One region of the Variovorax sp. GW821-FHT09A10 genome, then DNA from elsewhere that is predicted to be linked to it. Evidence: predicted binding sites of a transcription regulator. Region 1 holds the regulator's gene; each other region holds the start of a gene.
What was found. Region 1 encodes sigma-54, which starts transcription at its own class of promoters, with help from an activator protein. Its sites were predicted from a motif close to TGGCANGNAANCTGCTTT; they were not measured.
Positions count from the first base shown of each region.

Region 2: a site for sigma-54 is predicted at 2,830-2,847, ahead of AC07Q9_RS18315 (pilin). Genes of this name have one in related genera too.
Region 3: a site for sigma-54 is predicted at 2,293-2,310, ahead of AC07Q9_RS24705 (ammonium transporter). Genes of this name have one in related genera too.
Region 4: a site for sigma-54 is predicted at 2,568-2,585, ahead of AC07Q9_RS30760 (transglutaminase family protein). Genes of this name have one in related genera too.

Region 1 covers NZ_JBWKPT010000006.1:43,013-47,953, reverse strand. Annotated here, with positions in the region: gene lptA (lipopolysaccharide transport periplasmic protein LptA) at 78-797, shown strand; gene lptB (LPS export ABC transporter ATP-binding protein) at 794-1,588, shown strand; gene rpoN (RNA polymerase factor sigma-54) at 1,606-3,198, shown strand; gene AC07Q9_RS21920 (phospholipase D family protein) at 3,209-4,825, shown strand; gene AC07Q9_RS21915 (LysE family translocator) at 4,830-4,941, opposite strand, start outside.
Region 2 covers NZ_JBWKPT010000004.1:344,684-349,624, forward strand. Annotated here, with positions in the region: gene AC07Q9_RS18305 (CHASE2 domain-containing protein) at 1-1,869, shown strand, start outside; gene AC07Q9_RS18310 (3',5'-cyclic-nucleotide phosphodiesterase) at 1,899-2,702, shown strand; gene AC07Q9_RS18315 (pilin) at 2,904-3,413, shown strand; gene AC07Q9_RS18320 (PglL family O-oligosaccharyltransferase) at 3,485-4,941, shown strand, end outside.
Region 3 covers NZ_JBWKPT010000007.1:294,039-298,979, forward strand. Annotated here, with positions in the region: gene AC07Q9_RS24695 (acyltransferase family protein) at 1-1,091, opposite strand, end outside; gene AC07Q9_RS24700 (LytTR family DNA-binding domain-containing protein) at 1,248-2,210, shown strand; gene AC07Q9_RS24705 (ammonium transporter) at 2,381-3,583, shown strand; gene AC07Q9_RS24710 (M14 family metallopeptidase) at 3,714-4,649, shown strand; gene AC07Q9_RS24715 (hypothetical protein) at 4,667-4,941, opposite strand, start outside.
Region 4 covers NZ_JBWKPT010000015.1:47,453-52,393, reverse strand. Annotated here, with positions in the region: gene AC07Q9_RS30760 (transglutaminase family protein) at 1-2,494, opposite strand, end outside; gene AC07Q9_RS30755 (DNA internalization-related competence protein ComEC/Rec2) at 2,616-4,941, shown strand, end outside.

The DNA of each region.
Region 1 (4,941 bases):
GGCGGGCTTTTTCATTGGCGGCGGTGGTCAATCACCGTCCCACGCATACAATGTTTCAGAGCAAGTTTCGTGCCTTTATGACATTGCCCTCCATCCCCACATTCCCCACCCTTCGTCGCCTCGGCCGCCTGGCCTTCGGCGCGCTGTTGCTGGCCGGAGCCGCCTCCGGCGCCCTGGCTGAAACCGCCGACCGCACCAAGCCGATGAACATCGAGTCCGACTCGATGCGCTACGACGACCTGAAACAGACCAGCGTGTTCACCGGCAACGTGCTGGTCACGAAGGGCACGATCATCATCCGCGGTGCGCGGCTGGACGTGCGCCAGGACGCCGAGGGCTACCAGTACGGCGTGGTCACGGCGGCGCCCGGCAAGCTGGCCTATTACAAGCAGAAGCGCAACGCCGGCGACGAGTGGATCGAGGGCGAGTCGGAAGTCATCGAGTACGACAGCCGCGCCGACAACGTCAAGTTCATCCGCCGCGCCGTCATGCGCCGGCTGATCGGTGCCACGGCCAACGACGAGAGCAGCGGCGCGCTGATCGTCTACGACCAGAGCAACGACACCTACACCGTCAACGGCTCCCTCGTGCCGCCGAACGCCGGCGTCTCGGCGGGCGGCGGTGGCCGCGTGAAGGCCATCCTCACGCCGAAGGCCACGCCGGCCCCGGCGGCAGGGGGCGCCGCACCGGCAGCGGGCGGCAAGAAGCCCGCGGCCCCGGCGCCTACCCCCGCGCCCGGCGCCGGGCTGCGCCCCAGCACCACGCTGGGCGGCACCGAAGGGGAAGGGCGCAAGTGATCGAAACCGCAGGAACCCCGCCCGCCGACGGCGTCCCGGGCAGCCGCCTCGTGGCGCGCGGCCTCAAGAAGAGCTACGGCAGCCGCACGGTCGTCAAAGACGTCTCGCTCGATGTGCAGAAGGGCGAAGTCGTCGGACTGCTCGGCCCCAACGGCGCGGGCAAGACCACCTCGTTCTACATGATCGTCGGGCTGGTACGCGCCGACGCCGGCGAGATCACCATCGACGGCGAGCCCATCGCCCACATGCCGATCCACCGCCGCGCGCGCATGGGCCTGAGCTACCTGCCGCAGGAAGCGTCGATCTTCCGCAAGCTCACGGTCGAGGAAAACGTGCGTGCCGTGCTCGAGCTGCAGCGCGAGCCCGACGCCAATGGTCGTCTGGTGGCGCTGTCGAAGCAGCACATCGACGAGCGCCTGACCGACCTGCTGGCCGACCTGCGCGTCGACCACCTGCGCGATTCGCCTGCGCTCGCACTGTCGGGCGGCGAGCGCCGTCGCGTCGAAATCGCGCGCGCGCTGGCCACCCAGCCGCGCTTCATCCTGCTGGACGAGCCCTTCGCCGGCATCGACCCGATCGCGGTGATCGAGATCCAGCGGATCATCAGCTTCCTGAAAGAGCGCGGCATCGGCGTGCTCATCACCGACCACAACGTGCGTGAAACGCTGGGCATCTGCGATCACGCGTTCATCATCAGCGACGGGCACGTGCTGGCACAAGGCACACCCTCGGAGATCGTCGACAACGCCGAGGTACGCAGGGTGTACCTGGGCGAGCACTTCCGCATGTAAGGGAGGGGCGGGTCTCCATGAAGCAAGGGCTGTCCCTTCGCGTCTCGCAGCATCTGGCGCTGACGCCACAGCTGCAGCAGTCCATTCGCCTGCTTCAGCTCTCCACGCTCGAACTGAGCCAGGAGGTGGAGCAGATGCTGGATGAGAACCCGTTCCTCGAACGCACCGCGGAAGAAGCGGCGCGCGAGGAGTTCGGGCTCGATGCTGTCGACACGCCCGTGCCGCGCGACGATGGGGGTGAAACCGGCGAAGGCGATTTCGCCCCGGCGCCGACCAGCAGCGCGACGACCACCGCCAGCGAAACCACGTCCACGCCCGACTCCGACGGCCCCGCCGCCGAGATCACCGAGCGCGAGCCCGACTGGGAAGGCGACGGCACCGTCGAGATGGCACCCGACGACAGCGAGTGGGGCAGCGATGCACCCGCACGCCAGAACAACCTGGGCGACGACGAACGTGCCGACGCCACCGAACTCGCGCGCAGCCAGGAGTCGCTGCAGTCCTTCCTGCACCGCCAGGCGTTGAGCCTGCGGCTGAACGAGAACGATTGCGCCGCGCTGCGCTTTTTGATCGAATCGCTCAACGACGACGGCTACCTCGAAGACTCGCTGCCCGCGCTGGCCTCGGGCCTGGCGGGCGACGACAACGACCAGTTCGACGACCTCGTGCACCACTTCCAGGTGGCGCTGGGCCTGCTGCAGAGCCTGGAGCCCGCCGGTGTCGGCGCGCGCGACCTCGGCGAATGCCTGAGCATCCAGCTGAAGGCGCTCGCCAGCGAAGACGAGACCGAGGCCGAAGCGCTCATCCGCAAGACCGCCATCGCGATCTGCAAGCAGCCGATGGAGCTGCTCGCGCGGCGCGACTTCAAGCGCCTGGCCACGCTCACGCGCACGAACGAAGAGCTGGTGCGTTCGGCGCTGCAGATCATTGCGCGCCTGGAGCCCAAGCCGGGCCGCCGCTTCGTGGACGTCGAGCGCAACATCGTCATTCCCGACGTGATCGTCACGAAGACCGGCCGCGGCACCAACATCAAGTTCCGCGTCATGCTGAACCCCGAGGTCATGCCGCGCCTGCGCGTGCACGACATCTACGCCGGTGCGCTCAAGTCGCACAAGGGCGAGGGCAGCCAGGCGCTGTCGCAGCGGCTGCAGGAGGCGCGCTGGTTCATCAAGAACATCCAGCAGCGCTTCGACACCATCCTGCGCGTGAGCAACGCCATCGTCGAGCGGCAGAAGAGCTACTTCGTGCACGGCGAGCTGGCCATGCGCCCGCTGGTGCTGCGCGAGATCGCCGACGAACTCGGCCTGCACGAATCGACCATCTCGCGCGTGACCACCGCCAAGTACATGTCGACGCCCTTCGGCACGGTCGAGCTCAAGTACTTCTTCGGTTCGGCGCTGGGCACCGAGACCGGCGGCAACGCGTCGAGCACTGCGGTGCGCGCGCTCATCAAGCAGTTCGTGAGTTCCGAGAGCATCAAGAAGCCGCTGTCCGACAGCCAGATCTCCGAGATGCTGAAAGAGCAGGGCATCGAGTGCGCGCGCCGCACCGTCGCCAAGTACCGCGAAGCGCTGCGCATCGCGCCGGCCAACCTGCGCAAGGCCCTGTAGAAGACCGACGATGACGAGCCGCCTGCTGTCGCGCTGTGGGCATGGGGTGGTCGTCATCGCGGCGGCGCTGCTGTTTGCCGGCTGCGCCACGCTGCCCGACGAGGCCCCGCGCCCGCCCACCAAGGCCATCGCCGTCTCGGCCGACACCGCGCTCGGCAAGATCGCGCTGGCCTCGCAGCCCGACCCCGACCTCAGCGGCTTTCGCCTGATGCCCGGCGGCGACTTCGCCTTCGACACGCGGCTGCAGCTGGCGCGCCGCGCGCAGCGCACGCTCGACGTGCAGTACTACCAGATCGAGAACGACGAGACCGGCCGCTACCTGCTGCGCACCCTGCGCGATGCCGCCCAGCGCGGCGTGCGCGTGCGCCTGTTGATGGACGACCTGTACACCTCGGGCGAAGACGAGCTGCTGCTCGGCCTGGCCGCCACGCCGAACGTCGAGCTGCGCCTGTTCAACCCGTTCCCGGCCGGGCGCGGCAGCCTGCTCAAGCGCTTCACCGCGTCGCTGTTCGACTTCAGCCGCGTCAACCGCCGCATGCACAACAAGCTCTTCATCGCCGACGGCGCGATGGCGGTGGCGGGCGGGCGCAACATCGGCAACCAGTACTTCCGCCGCACCACCGGCCCGAACTTCATCGACCTCGACACCTTCGTCACGGGCGCGCTGATCCCGCGCCTGGGCGTGCTGTTCGACCAGTACTGGAACAGCCCGCACGTGCGCCCGATCGGCGCGGTCGTGCACACCGACCTGCCGCGCGAAGAACTGCAGCGCCGCTTCGACGCCGCCACCGGCCCCGACACCACGCCGCCGCCGCCCAAACCTGCGCCCAACGACCTGCTCGGCTACAGCCCGGTGGCCGACGACCTCGACGCCGGCAAGCTCGGCCTGATCTGGACCACCGCCGAGGCGTATGCCGATTCGCCCGACCGCGTGATCGGCAAGACCGCGTCGTACGGCGGCGTGCCGCTGCTCGACGTCGACAGCGTGCGCTACAACGTGGTCGAGCAGATGCGCCGCGCGCGCAGCGAGGTGACGCTGGTCTCGCCCTACCTGATCCCGGGCGCGTCGGGGCTGGAGGTGATGCGCGAGATCCGCGGGCGCAACGTGAAGATCAGCGTGGTCACCAACTCGCTCGCCGCCACCGACGAGCCGCTGGTCCACACCGCCTACCGCCGCTACCGCGCCGACATGCTGGCGCTGGGCGCCGAGCTGCACGAGCTGAGTTCCGCGCGCACGCGGCGCAGCGTGCGGCTCGGTTTGTTCGGCACGTCGGTGGGGCGGCTGCACGCCAAGTCGGCGGTGATCGACCAGCGCATCCTGTTCGTCGGCTCGATGAATTTCGATCCGCGCTCCGAGATCCACAACACCGAGATCGGCCTGTTCATCCGCAGCCCCGAGATGGCGCAGCAGACCCTGAAGCTGCTCGACGTGCTCAAGCAGCAGGGCGCCTACCGGCTGCGCTTTGCCGAAGGCGCCGATGCGGGAGCCAGCGGCTCGCGGCGCATCGAGTGGGTCAGCGAGGAAGGTGGCAAGACCACCGTGCTGCACGAAGAACCCGACTCGGGCTTCTGGGACCGCACGATGCTCGAGCTGCTGGCGCCGCTCACGCCCGAGAGCCTGCTGTAGCGGCTCAGGTGCCGCGCACCGCCGACCACACCAGCCGCAGGCCCAGCAGGCCCATCACGCCGCCGGCGGCGCGGTCGATCCAGGTCTTGTAGCGCAGGTAGGCCGCGCGCGGCGCG
Region 2 (4,941 bases), on a different contig from region 1:
GAAATCGACCAGCTCGCGCCGACTCTCGACCATGACGCGACCCTGGCCCAGGCCCTGCGCGGCCAGCCCGTGGCGCTGGGTTACTACTTCACGCGCACCGAGCAACCCAGCGCCAAGGGACTGCTGCCGGCGACGCCGGTGCTGCCGCCCGACGCCTTTCCGCCTCAGGCTTCCTTCGTCACGCTCTGGAACGGGTTCGGCGCCAGCCTGCCGGTGCTGGGGCGCGCGGCGCCAGTCGCGGGGTTTTTGAACACCCTGGTCGGTGACGGCGACGACGACGGCGTGATCCGCAGCGTGCCGCTCATCGCCCGCTACGAAGGCGAGCACGCGGCGCCCGGGCACTACGAATCGTTGGCACTGGCGGTGTACCGCATCGCGAACGGCTCGCCGCCGGTGCGGCCGGCGCTCGTGGCTGGCGACGGCAACTTTCCGCGCCTGCAGGCGCTGGTGCTCGGGTCGTTGCGCATCCCGGTTGACCAGACCGCCAGCCTGCAGGTGCCGTTCCGTGGGCCTGGTGGTCCGCGTGCAGGGTCGTTCCGCTACGTGGCCGCTGCCGATGTGCTCGAAGGCCGTCTGGCACCGGGTGAATTGAAGGACAAGATCGTCCTGCTCGGCGCCACCGCCCCCGGCCTGCAGGACCTGCGCGCCACCCCGGTCGGTGCTGCGTTCCCGGGCGTCGAGGTGCACGCCAACATCGTCTCGGGCTTGCTCGACCGGCGCCTGCTGGCCGTGCCCGACTATGCGCCGGGCTACGAAGTGCTGACCGTGCTGGCGGCGGGACTCGTGCTCGCCTTCGGGTTGTCGCTGCTGTCGGCATCGCGCGCCGTGCTGCTCGGCGCGGGCGTGGTCGCCGCGCTGGTCGGCCTCAACACCTGGCTCTACATCGGCCACAGCCTCGTGCTTCCGCTGGCGTCGGCGCTCGTCATGGTGGCGCTGGCCTTTGCGCTCAACATGAGCTGGGGCTACTTCGTCGAATCGCGCGCGCGGCGCGGGCTGGTGCGGCTCTTCGGCACCTACGTGCCGCCGCAACTGGTCGACGAAATGCTCGTGCGCCCCGGCCGCTACAGCATGCGCGCCGAGAGCAAGGAAATGACCGTGATGTTCTGCGACATGCGCGACTTCACCCGGTTGTCCGAGCAGATGGCGCCGGCCGAGCTGCAGGCCTTCCTGAACACCGTCTTCAGCCGGCTCACCGAGGTGATCAGCGCGCACCGCGGCACCGTCGACAAATACATGGGCGACTGCGTCATGGCCTTCTGGGGCGCGCCGATCGACACGCCCGGCCACGCCGCACTCGCCGTGCAGGCGGCGATCGACATGGCGGCCGCCGTGCACGACATCAACCGCCAGCACCGCGCCAACGGCCGTCCCGAGATCAGCGCCGGCATCGGCCTCAACAGCGGCCTCATGAGCGTCGGCGACATGGGCTCGACCGCGCGCCGCAGCTATACCGTGGTCGGCGACGCGGTCAATCTCGCGTCCCGGCTCGAGGGCCTGAGCGGACACTACGGGGTCGAGATCGTGGCCAGCGGCGCCACCCGCGAGGCGGCGCCCGGGTTCGTCTGGCAGGAGCTCGACAGCGTGCGCGTCAAGGGCAAGGCCCAGGCCGTCGCCATCTACACCCCGCTTTCGGCGCAGGTCGGCGCTGAAGCGCAGGACACCACACGGCAGCAGCTCGACCGCTGGACCCAGGTGCTCGCCGCCTACCGCCGCCAGGATTGGGCGCTGGGCCGAAACTTGCTGGCTCCCCTGCTCGCCGCGGATGCCAAAAAAGTCCTTTACCAGCTCTATGCCCAGCGTTTAGCCTCGATGGCGCTACGCCCGCAGGACCCGGACTGGGACGGCGCCACCCGGTTCGACACCAAATGACGACAGACGCAACCAAGGGGTCTTCCACAATGCAGGTACGCGTGCTGGGTTGCTCGGGCGCCATCGCCAAGGACTGCCGCACCACCTCGTTCCTGGTCGATGCGGACCTGCTCGTGGACGCCGGCACGGGCGTCGGCGATCTCACCCTCGACGAGATGGCCGCCATCGACGACGTGGTGCTCACCCACTCGCACCTCGACCACATCGCCGCCCTGCCCCTGATGCTCGACGCTGTCGGCAGCCGCCGCACCCGGCCGCTGCGCGTGCATGCCCTGAAAGCCACCATCGACGCGCTGCGCGCGCATGTGTTCAACAACGTCATCTGGCCGAATTTCGAACGCATTCCCAGCCCCGAATCGCCGTTCGTGAGCTTTCACGAGATCGCGGTCGGGCAGTGCCTCGAGCTGGGCACCGACGCCCCCAAGCTCATCGAGGTGCTGCCGGCCGTCCACACCGTGCCGGCCTGCGGCTTCGCCATCCGTCGGGCCGAAGGCGGCGCCCACTGGGTCTTCAGCGGCGACACCGAACGCAACCCGCCGTTCTGGGAGCGCGTCAACGCGATCGACGTGGCGATGCTGGTCATCGAGACGGCCTTCAGCTCCCGCGAGGAGGCTTTGGCCGAACGCAGCCTGCACCTGTCGCCGGTGGCGCTGGCGCACGAACTGGCGCACATCGACCCGGGCAAGCAATACCCGATCTACATCACCCACACCAAGCCGGCAGAGACCGAAGAAATCATGAGCCAGATTGAGATGCTGGCGGGGCGGGAAGTGGCGGGGTTGGCGCAGCGGGACATCCGCTGGCTCAAGGCGAACGGGGTGCTGACCTTCTGACCGGAGCCGGCCGGGTATGACAAATTTGTCGACACAATTGGCATCTGAGTGCGAGTTGTGTCACATCATGTAACCATCTTGTGACCAAAGACGGCCTGATCGGGGGCTGCAGGGTGGGGAAGCCGGGTGGCACGGATGCTGCGGAAGTTACTCCGCTCCGGGCTGGTTCCCGGGCTCTACAAACCAACCTGGAGTTAATGAATGAACCGTCGTTCTATCGCACGCAATGTGCAAAAGGGTTTCACCCTGATCGAATTGATGATCGTTGTGGCGATCATCGGTATCTTGGCTGCTGTGGCTCTGCCGGCGTATCAGGACTACACGGTCCGTGCCAAGGTTTCTGAAATTGTGCTGGCAGCTTCATCTTGCCGGACCACCGTTACAGAAGCTGTTCAGTCGACTTCTGCGACGACCCTGACCTCCGCAATGTTCCCTTGCGACGGCGGCGCCGCTTCGGGCGTGACGGTGTCGAAGTATGTCAAGAGCATCGCAGTCGATGCCAATGGCAAGGTCACCGTGACGTCACAAGGTATCTCACAACTGACGGCTGGATCTCAAGATGCGTTGACACTTGTTCCTTTGACGGACGCTACGACTGCCCTCGCTGCCGCCAGCGGCGCGGGTAAGACAATCTTCGCTTGGAGGTGCGGTAAGGACACGGATGGCACAAGCATTCCTCCGAAATACCTGCCCGGTTCGTGCCGCGGTTAATTGGTTGAAAATCAAAAAGCGCTCCCTCGGGAGCGTTTTTTTTTGGAAATTTAATGAAAATGAGAGAGCGGATGATGCTGTTTTTGGGGGCTATGCTGATTTCTAGCATACTTGTCCCGGATCACTTCATGCCTTGGCCTGCTTTTAGGAATGAATTTTTAATTGGAATTGGATTTTTTCCGTTGGGGTGCTATGTGATTTGGAGGCGGACAGCTGTTCCGAAAATCGCAATCCTCATTTTCTTTCTCTCAATTACTCCATTGCTGCAGATGGCGGTTGGGAAGATTTTATTTTTTGGTGACGGGTGGGTTTCGTGGTTGTACATTTCTGCGGCATTTGTTTCGTTGACTTCTGCGGCAATTTTTTTGCGTGATAGTAAATTGAAAAACCCAATACAAGAAATTCAGCCGGTGATTTTTGCATTAGTCGTCGCTGGCATTCTTTCGGTTGGAGTTTCATTGATTCAATGGCTTGATTTGAATTTTCTTTCCGAATTTGTCGCCAATTCACAAATTAAGGGAAGGTACGGCGCTAATTTGGCGCAGTCAAATCAGCTTGCGACAGTTCTTTTGCTGGGTGTGGCTTGCACTTTGTTCTTGTTTGAAAATAAGGTGCTGAATGCATATTCGGCAACATTGCTGGGCGCGTTTTTGGTTTTTGGCCTTGCGATGACACAATCTCGAATGACTGTTCTCGCATTATTTTTTTTGTGGGCCTTGTACTGGGGATTTCGACAACGAATTCATTTTCGCACATCTGGAAAATCAATTCTATTTTTGAGTGGAATTTTTTGTTTGACTATGTTCACGTGGCCTTTGCTCAATGAGGTGCTTTTATTGAAGGCGCCGCCTTCGTTGATTGACCGGGTGAATAAAGACAGTCGCTTCGATCTTTGGCGAAGCATGATGGATGCTGTCAGCCAATCCCCGTGGCTCGGCTATGGCTGGGGGCAAGTTCCGCTGGCGCAGCAAACCACGGCATTGAAGTATCCTGCGACTTACGTATTTTTTGACTCAGCCCACAATGTTGGGATGGATGTTGCTGTTTCGGCTGGGCTGCCTGTAGCGGTGATATTTTCTATTTGGCTAATATTCTGGTTTAGGCAGCAAATTAAAAGCTGCCGGGATCCTTTGTCATGGAGTGTTCTGCTCGCGGTGGGGTTTGTTTTTTGTCATGCCATGGTTGAATATCCGCTAGCCTATGCTTATGTTTTGCTGCCGACTTGTTTTTTCGTGGGGGCGTTAAGTCGATTTGAAGTGATTGAGTTGAAGGGGAATAGAAAAATTCAATTTCTATTTCGAAGAGGGCTTGCTGGGATTGGTGCATTTACGTTGGCGGGATTTATTGTGATTTCAAATGAATATATTCGATTTGAAAATGACTGGCGCCGCACTCGAATGGAAATTTCCGGGATTTTTCATCCGGAAGAAGGTTGGGAGGCTTACAAGCCAACTTTTTTAACTCATTTGCGAGATTATTCGGAGTTCGCCAGAACCGTGCCTGAGCGGGGCATGACCGAAAAGAAAGT
Region 3 (4,941 bases), on a different contig from region 1:
CAGCAGCCGGCGATCGTCACGGCGACCAGCGCCATCGGTTCCCACACCGGGCCCAGCGCGAGCGGCACCAGCAGCGCCACCCCCGCGACGATCAGCGTCTGGTGCAGCATGTACCAGGGGTAGACCGACTCGTTGGCCCAGCGCAGCCACGGCCAGGGGCGGTTCAGGTGGCGATGGCCGTGGCCCAGGATGGTGGCGACCGCGAGCCACAGGTAGGCATTGCGCAGCACGTCCATCAGCAGCCCCGTGGGCGGCGCCTTGGCCCCGACACGCAGCGCGATGAGCGCGCCGATCGCCGCCACCGCCAGCAATAGAGACACGCGGCGCAGCCGTTCGAGTTCGCGCCAGATGCCCGTGTCCACGCCCATCCAGTAGCCGTAGAGGAAGACGGTGAAGTAGATGCTGTGCAGGTGGAAGTCCCACACCAGGTTGTGCGTGGCCGGAAAGTGCCGCGCCAGCAGCACCGTCCACGCCAGCAGCGGCAGCGCCGGCAGCACCAGCAGCTGCCAGCCGCGCAGCCCGTTGAAGCGCCGCCGCACCCACTGGCCGGCCGCCGAGCGCCACAGCGGCAACGTCAGCGCGACCAGCGCTGTGTAGAGGAACAGGTAGGGCAGGTACCAGAGGTGGTTCCAGGTGATGCCGAACTCCGCCCCCGCGAACGCGCCCTTGGGCCACGGCGCGCCCATCGACAGGTAGCGCAGCAGGAAGGTGCCGAAGCCCGGCGCCACCAGCCCGCGCGCCACGCCCTCGGCATAGGCCTGGTAGGGCACGACCACCGCCATGCCGAAGGCCAGCGGCAGCATCAGCCGCAGGCCCCGGCTGCGCAGCAGGCCCCAGGTGCCCTGGCCCCGGCTCAGGAAGCCGAGCGAGACGCCCGAGATGAGAAACACCAGGTCCATGCGCCACAGGTTCAGCACCCGCATCGGCCACGGCAGCCACTCGGCCGCGTGCGGGCTCTTCAGGTGCCAGGGCCAGTCGGCCACGTAGTACATGCCCACGTGGTAGAGGATGACGAGCAGGAAGGCGAGGGCGCGCAGGGCGTCGATGTCGTGGCGGCGTGGGTCGGCCGGGTGGGTGGTTGCGGTGGTCATTGCAGGCGCCTCGAAGCGAAGAAGCCGCGATGCTCGGGCCCGCGGCCCCGGCCGGGGGCGGCAAGGGGACGGATCGCTCCCGCTTTGTGACGAGCGGTGCCCCGCAGGGACGAAATGGGCCGACCCCAGGGGCCTGTTTTCGCGAGAATTCGCCGCATGCGAGACCCGCGCAAGAACCTGTACGAACGCTACGAGCCGATCCGGCGGTACGTGGAGGTGGGTTTCTGGATCGTGGTCATGGCGGTGCAGGCCGTGTTCAACACCTCGGTGGCGCTGGTCGATGCAGGGCGGCGCGCCGTGCCGCACGCCACCTGGGAGATTCTGGTGTGGGAGGGTTCCAGCCACCTCGTGCTGCTGGCGCTGGTGCCGGGCATCGTGGCGGTCGAGCGCTGGCTGTCGCCGCTGCCGCGCAGGCACCTGCTGCGCTACCTGGCGGGGCATGCGGTGGCCAGCGTGGTCTTCAGCGTGGTGCACGTGGTGGCCATGTTCGCGCTGCGCGCGCTGGCCTACGCAGCGGTCGGCGAGCGCTACGACTTCGCGGACTGGCGCGGCCAGTGGGGCTACGAATACCTGAAGGACGTGCGCGCATACGTGTCGATGGTCTTCGGTATCTGGGCCTACCGGCTGTTCATGCTGCGGCTGCAGGGGGAGGCGCGGGTGCTCGACGCGCCGGAGGATGCAGGGGCGGCCGAGGCTGCGATGCCGCCGGTGGCCGCCGAGGCGCCCACCGACGCTGCCGTGCCTCCCGCGCCCGCTGTCGAAGCGCCGCCGGCGCCATCGCCCGTGGTGGCACGCCCCGAACGTTTTCTCGTGCGCAAGCTGCGCCGCGAATTCCTCATCGCCGCCACCGACATCGACTGGCTGCAAGCCGAGGGCAACTACGTCGGCCTGCACGTCAACGGCCACGACTACCTGCTGCGCGCCACGCTCACCGACTTCCTGACCCAGCTCGACCCGGCGACCTTCGTGCGCGTGCACCGCAGCCACGCCGTGAACCTGGGCCGCATCAAGGAGATCGAGCCGCTGGACGGCGGCGACGCCCGGCTGCACATGCGCGACGGGACGAGCGTGCCCTGCAGCCGGCGGTATCGCGACGCGCTGCGCGGCGGCGCGGGCTGAGGGTTTCGGCGCGTTCCGATCCGGTGCGCGTCCCGCGAAATCGGCCCATTCCTGGGTCGTTTCGCACCATTCAAGAGCCTGCAGGCACCATTTTTGCTTTCTTGCGCCGGCGCCCCGAGCCGTTCGGGTGCGACGCACCAAATCAAACCAAAAACCTGCAAGAAGCTCTCATGGACGCACTCAAACAGGGCGCTGACGCGCTGTTCATCCTTCTCGGCGCCATCATGGTCCTGGCCATGCATGCCGGCTTTGCCTTCCTGGAACTGGGCACCGTGCGCAAGAAGAACCAGGTCAATGCGCTGGTCAAGATCCTGGTCGACTTCTCGGTGTCGACCATCGTGTACTTCCTGGTGGGCTACGGTGTGGCCTACGGCACGCATTTCTTCGTCAGTGCCACCGAACTGTCGGCAAGAAGCGGCTACGAGCTGGTGAAGTTCTTCTTCCTGCTGACCTTCGCGGCGGCCATTCCGGCCATCATCTCGGGCGGCATCGCCGAGCGCGCCAAGTTCTGGCCGCAACTGATCGCCACCGCGGTGATCGTCGGTTTCGTCTACCCGCTGTACGAGGGCATCGCCTGGAACAAGGCCTTCGGCATCCAGGGCTGGATCGCCTCGGTCACGGGTCACGAGTTCCATGACTTCGCCGGCTCGGTCGTCGTGCACGCCGTGGGCGGCTGGCTCGCGCTGCCGGCCGTGCTGCTGCTGGGCGCGCGCCGCAACCGCTACCGCGGCGACGGCTCGCTCAGCGCGCACCCGCCGTCGAACATCCCGTTCCTGGCGCTGGGCGCGTGGGTGCTGTGCGTGGGCTGGTTCGGCTTCAACGTGATGAGCGCGCAGAGCATCGACAAGATCTCGGGCCTCGTCGCCGTCAACTCGCTGATGGCCATGGTCGGCGGCACGCTGGTGGCGCTGGCCATGGGCAAGAACGACCCCGGCTTTGTCTACAACGGCCCGCTCGCCGGCCTCGTGGCCGTGTGCGCCGGCTCCGACCTCATGCACCCGCTGGGCGCGCTCGTGGCGGGCGGCGTGGCCGGCGCCATCTTCGTCTTCATGTTCACGCGCACCCAGAACAAATGGAAGATCGACGACGTGCTCGGCGTGTGGCCGCTGCACGGCTTGTGCGGCACCTGGGGCGGCATCGCGGCCGGCATCTTCGGCACGCAGGCGCTGGGCGGCATCGGTGGCGTGAACCTGTGGGCGCAGCTCATCGGCACCTTGCTCGGCGTGGTCTGGGCGCTGATCGGCGGCGCGGTGGTGTACGGCGTGCTCAAGGCGACCATGGGGCTGCGGCTGTCGCAGGAAGAGGAATACGACGGGGCGGACCTGTCGATCCACCACATTTCGGCGACGCCGGAGCGGGAAGTGAATTGGTAAGGGCGAGAGGCCGGTGAGGGAGATGCGGCTCAGGACATGAGCCGCATCGGGGGATTTGCGGCTCACGGCACGAATTTGCCAGCTGTAGCAAACTTGCCGGCGGCCTCCGATCCCACCTGTTCACCACCCCATGACCCAATCTCCCCCCGCCCTCGAAGTCCTCCCCCGCGATCTTTCCGCCTACCGCGAGGGCAACGTCGGTATCGACTACGTGCACCGCTTCGAATCCGGCAAGCCCGGTCCGCACGTGCTGATCAACGCGCTGACGCACGGCAACGAGATCTGCGGCATGACCGCGGCCACGCACCTGCTCGACACCGGCGTGCGCCCGAAGATCGGCACGCTCACCGTCAGCTTTGCCAACGTGGCGGCCTACGAGTCCTTCAACGAGGCGCTGCCGTTCGACAGCCGCCAGCTGGTGCACAACCTCAACCGCGTGTGGTCGCCCGAATGGCTCGACGGCAGCGAGGACAGCCCCGAGCTGCGCCGCGCCCGCGAGTTGCGCCCGGTGGTGAGCGCGGCCGACCACATCCTCGACATTCATTCCACGAGCCAGCCCGTGATCCCGTTCTGGGTGTACCCGGCCTTCGACCGCAACGCCGAGGCCGCCATGGCCATCGGTCGCCCGTCGGTGCACCTGGTGATGCCCGACGGCCTGGGCTCGGGCACGCCGCTGATCCAGCACGGCCAGCATGGCCGGGCCGACGGCAAGGGCGTGGCGCTGGTGGCCGAGTGCGGCCAGCATTTCCTGCGCTCGGCCTCCGAGCTGGCCACCGCCATCTCGCTCGATTTCCTGGCGCACTTCGGCCTCATCGACAAGGACCCGGCCGTGCCCGCGCCCGGCGAGCAGCGCCGCTTCGAGCTGCTCCAGACGCACGTCATCAAGTCGGAAGACTTCGCCTTCGTGCGCCCGCTGATCGGCTTCGAGACCTTCGCCAAGGGCGAACTGATCGCCACCAACGGCCCGGACGAAATCCGCGCGCCGTGCGACGACTGCACGATCTTCATGCCCGCGCAGCGCACGATCGTCGGGCGCGAGGCGGTGTACCTGACCAGGCCGCTTTGAGGCCGACGCCCTTCAGTTCAGCAGATCAGCAGGTGCCGTGGTTTGTCCGCGGTGCTGTAGTCGGCATGCCAGTAGTGCGGGTCGTCGCAGAGGCTGAAAGCGGCCTGCTTGCCGGCGTGCCGGGCCGTGAAGTGCCTTTGGAGCGTGACGTGCACCGAGCCCTCGTCGGGCCAGTCGACGCCGGCATCGACGACGCGGTTGCCCGCGGCGACCTCGGCGGCGACGATCCGCTGCAGGGCGGGGTGCAAGAGGGTGTTGAGGCGGGCGAGGGCTTCGCGGCGTTCGGTGGGGG
Region 4 (4,941 bases), on a different contig from region 1:
GCGCCTCGTCCACGCGCGGCGCCTGGCTGGTCGGGCCGATGAACATGCCCGAGAACAGGTAGCTCAGCGACGGGTGGTTGTGCCAGTACAGCAGCAGGCTGGCCAGCAGCTCGGGCCGGCGCAGGAAGGGGCTGTCGGCGGGCGTGGCGCCGCCCATCACGAAGTGGTTGCCGCCGCCGGTGCCGGTGTGGCGGCCGTCGGTCATGAACTTCTCGGCCGACAGGCGCGTCTCGAACGCGGCGTTGTAGAGGAACTCGGTGTGGGCGACCAGTTCCTTCCAGTTGTGGGCCGGGTGGATGTTGACTTCGATCACGCCCGGGTCGGGCGTCACGGCCAGCATCTTCAGGCGCGGATCGCGTGGCGGCGGATAGCCTTCCATCACGATGCGCACGCCGAGCTGCTGCGCGGTGGCTTCGACGGCGGCGACGAGGTCGAGGTAGTCCTCCAGGCGTGCCAGCGGCGGCATGAAGACGTAGAGCACGCCCGAGGCGCTGCCCTTTTTCTCGGCCGCCGGGCCGTTGGCGCGGCGCGGGTCGCGCACCTCGACGCACAGCGCGGTGCGCGTGACCCAGTGGGCCGATTCGCCGCGCAGCGGCTGGCGCGTGGCGGGCGTGGCGGCATCCGCAGCAGCGGCTGCATCGGCCTTCGCCGCATCGCCGGGGCTCTGCATGCGCAGCGACGCGGCCACCACGGGCGGCGCGCCGAAGGTGTAGGGCACCTCGCCGAGGTCGGCGCCGGCCACCGGGGTGGCGGTGGCATAGCGCGCGCGGTAATCGGACGCGCTGGGCAACGCGGCGCGCGGCGCGGTCGGGTCGCGCTCGATGAGGTAGGGGTAGTCGCCCTTGCTGGCCCACGGCTGCGAGTCGAGCGGCAGGCGGTAGCCCATGGGCGAATCGCCCGGGATCAGGAACAGGCGGTCGTCGCGCAGGAACCAGGGGCCGGTCTTCCAGCCGGGGCCGGCAAGCGCGGGCGCGTCGCTGTTGGCGTTGCCGGGCTCGATGGGCAGCATGTAGCCGATCACCGCGTCGAGCTTCTGCGTGAAGACGCGGCGCAGGCGCACGCGTTCGAGTTCGTCGTCGAGCTTGGAGTCGAAGGGGTCGACGTTCACCGGCAGGCGGCGTTCGCGCCAGAGGTAGTAGTAGGTGTCCTCGTAGCCGGGCTGGATGTAGCGCTCGGTGAGGCCCAGCTTGTGCGCCAGCACGGTGGTGAAGCGGCGCGCGTCTTCGCTCGTGTAGTGCGTGGGAAAGCGTTCGTCGGCGAACAGCTCGGGGTCGTGCCACAGCGTCTGGCCGTCGGCGCGCCAGAAGATCGACAGCGCCCAGCGCGGCAGCTGCTCGCCCGGGTACCACTTGCCCTGGCCGAAATGCAGGAAGCCGCCCTGGCCGTACTCGGCGCGCAGCTTGTGCACGAGCTCGGTGGCGTAGCCGCGCTTGGTGGGGCCGAGCGCGTCGGTGTTCCATTCGGCCGCGTCGCGGTCGCCGGTGGCCACGTAGGTCGGCTCGCCGCCCATCGTGAGGCGCACGTCGCCGGCCACGAGGCGCGCATCGACGGCGTCGCCGAGCGCGAGCACCTCGGCCCATTGTTCTTCGGTGTAGGGCTTGGTGACGCGCGGCGATTCGTAGATGCGCGTGACCGTCATTTCATGGCTGAACTCGACCTCGGACTCGTCGACCCCGCCCTCGATGGGCGCGGCGCTCGACGGCGTGGGCGTGCAGGCCAGCGGAATGTGGCCTTCGCCGGCCATGAGGCCCGAGGTGGCGTCCAGGCCGATCCAGCCGGCGCCCGGCAGGAACACCTCGCACCAGGCGTGCAGGTCGGTGAAGTCGACCGTGGTGCCGCTCGGGCCGTCGAGGGCCTTCACGTCGGGCGTGAGCTGGATCAGGTAGCCCGACACGAAGCGCGCGGCCAGGCCCATGTGGCGCAGCAGCTGCACCAGCAGCCAGCCCGAGTCGCGGCATGAGCCGCTGCCGTTGGTGAGCGTTTCTTCCGGCGTCTGCACGCCGGGCTCCATGCGGATGAGGTAGTTGACGTCCTGCTGCACCTGCTGGTTCAGGCCGACCAGGAAGTCGATGGTGCGCTGCTCCTTGCGGTCGACCTTGTCGAGGTAGGCCTCCAAGAGCGGCGTGACCGGATCGGCCACGAGGTAGGGCGCCAGCTCTTCGGCCTGCGAGGCCGTGTACTTGAAGGGGAAGTTCTCGGCCTGCGGTTCGAGAAAGAAGTCGAAGGGGTTGTAGACCGCCATCTCGACCACGAGGTCGACCGTGACCTTGAACTCGCGCGTCTTCTCGGGGAACACGAGCCGCGCCTGGTAGTTGGCGAACGGGTCCTGCATCCAGTTGACGAAGTGCTCGGCCGGTTCGACCCGCAGCGAATACGAGATCACATTGCTGCGGCAATGGGGCGCGGGGCGCAGTCGCACGACTTGCGGGCCCAACTGCACCAGGCGGTCGTATGTGTAGTGGGTGACGTGGTGGAGTGCGGCGTGGATGGACATGCGTAGGGGCGTGCAGTGCAGCGAGGTTGCATCGAAAAGATGTCTCTGGTGAGACGCATACTAGCCCAGTTGCCAAGCAATTAACGCGCCATCGAGCGTGGGTTGGGGGAGGGTTTGCATCATGGATTCCGGGGTGTGGGGAGGGCAGTCGCGGCGTGCGTCCGAGGCTGTCGCGGGTGGGTCAGGAGCCTTCGTTGTGCTCGGCGGCACGCTGCTCGGCGCGGCCTTGCAGTTGCGCCAGCCGCTGCTGTGGCACGCAGGCGTTTACGTCGCGTTGCTGCTCGCGGGGCTCGGCGGCGGATGGCTGTTGTGGCGGTGGCGGGGGCCTCGGCCGGTCGTGCTGATGCTGTCGCTGGCCTGCGGCGCGATGACCGGCGCGGGTCTGGCCGGATGGCGTGCCACGGCCTACGCGCAAGCGGCGCTGGAGCCACAACTGGAAGGGCGCGACCTGCGGCTCACAGGCGTGGTCTCGCAGATGCCGCAGCCCGGCGAGATCGGAACGCGCTTCCGTTTCGATGTGGAGACGGCGCAGTGGGCCGATGCCTCCGATGAGGCGCCGCCGACGGTGCCGCCGCGCATCGCACTCGCCTGGTACGGCGAATACAGCGGGATGTGGGAGCAGCCCGCCGAACGTCGCGCATCCGTCGCGCGCACCGTGGGCGAGCTGCACGCCGGCCAGCGCTGGCAACTGACCGTGCGCCTGCGCGCGCCGCACGGCAACCTCAATCCACATGGCTTCGACAGCGAGCTGTGGGCGTGGGAGCAGGGCGTGCATGCCCAAGGCCATGTGCGGGCCGGGGCGCGCGACCCCGCGTCGCGCCTGCTGGGTACGACGTGGCGGCACCCGATCGAGCGGGCGCGCGAAGCCGTGCGCGATGCGGTCTTCGCCCGCGTGGACGACCGGCGGCAGGCCGGCGTGATCGCCGCGCTGGTCACCGGCGACCAGGGCGCCATCGACCGCGCCGACTGGGACGTGTTCCGCGCCACCGGCGTGGCGCACCTGATGTCGATCTCGGGCCTGCACATCACCTTGTTCGCGTGGTTCGCGGCGCATGTGGTGGGCGCGCTCTGGCGGCGCAGCAGCCGGCTCATGCTGCGGCTGCCCGCGCAACAGGCCGCGCTCGCCGGTGGGCTGCTGCTGGCCGCGCTCTATGCGCTCTTCAGCGGCTGGGGCGTGCCCTCGCAGCGCACTGTCTGGATGCTTGCGGTCGTGGCGCTGCTGCGCCTGACCGGTCGGCGTTGGCCGTGGCCGCACGTCTGGTTGCTGACGGCGGCAGTCGTGGTCGCGGCCGATCCGTGGGCGCTGCTGCAGGCCGGCTTCTGGCTCAGCTTCGTCGCCGTGGCGGTGCTGTTCGCCTCTGCGACCGCCGTGCCCGGCGAGGGCAGGGCGGGCGCGCTCACGCGCCTGGGCCGCTTCTTTCGCGAGCAATGGACCATCACGCTGGCGCTCGCGCCGCTGAGCCTGCTGCTGTTCCAGCAGGTGTCGGCCGTCGGGCTCGTGGCCAATGCGATCGCGATCCCGTGGGTGACGCTGGTGATCACGCCGCTGGCGATGCTCGGCGTGGCGGTGCCGCCGCTGTGGGACGTGGCCGCTGGCGCCGTGAAGCTGTTCGCGCTGTTGCTGCAGACGCTCGCCGGCCTGCCGTTCGCCACGCTGTCGATGGCCGCGCCACCGCCATGGCTGGCCGCGGGCGGCGTGGTGGGCGGTGTGCTGCTGGCGATGCGCCTGCCGTGGTCGATGCGCGCGCTCGGCCTGCCGCTGCTGTTGCCGGTGCTGCTGTGGCAGCCGGCGCGGCCCGCCGTGGGCGAGTTCGACCTGCTCGCCGCCGACATCGGGCAGGGCAACGCGGTCCTCGTGCGCACCGCCACGCACAGCCTGCTCTACGACGCCGGCCCGCGCTACGGGCTCGACAGCGACGCGGGCCACCGCGTGCTCGTGCCGCTGCTGCGCGCGCGGGGCGAGCGGCTCGACCTGCTGGTGCTGAGCCACCGCGACATCGACCACACCGGCGGCGCGCCCGCCGTGCTCGCCATGCAGCCGCAGGCGGCGCTGCTGAGTTCCATCGAGGCCGGGCATCCGCTGCAGGCGCTGCGCCCCGCGCGCCGCTGCGAGGCCGGCCAGCGCTGGACCTGGGATGGTGTGGATTTCGAGGTGCTGTTTCCCTATGACAGCGACTACCGCAGCTTCACGCGGCCCAATGCCGTGTCGTGCGTGCTGCGCATCGGCAACGGCCGCGCCACGGCGCTGCTGGCCGGCGACATCGAGCGCCTGCAGGAGGCCGTGCTGGTGTCACGAACCACTGGGCTACGGGCCGACGTGCTGCTGGTGCCGCACCATGGCAGCAAGACTTCGTCGAGCGAGGCGTTGCTCGACGCCGTGCGCCCGCGCATTGCCCTCGTCCAGGCCGGCTATCGCAGCCGCTTCGGCCACCCGGCGCCCGAGGTGG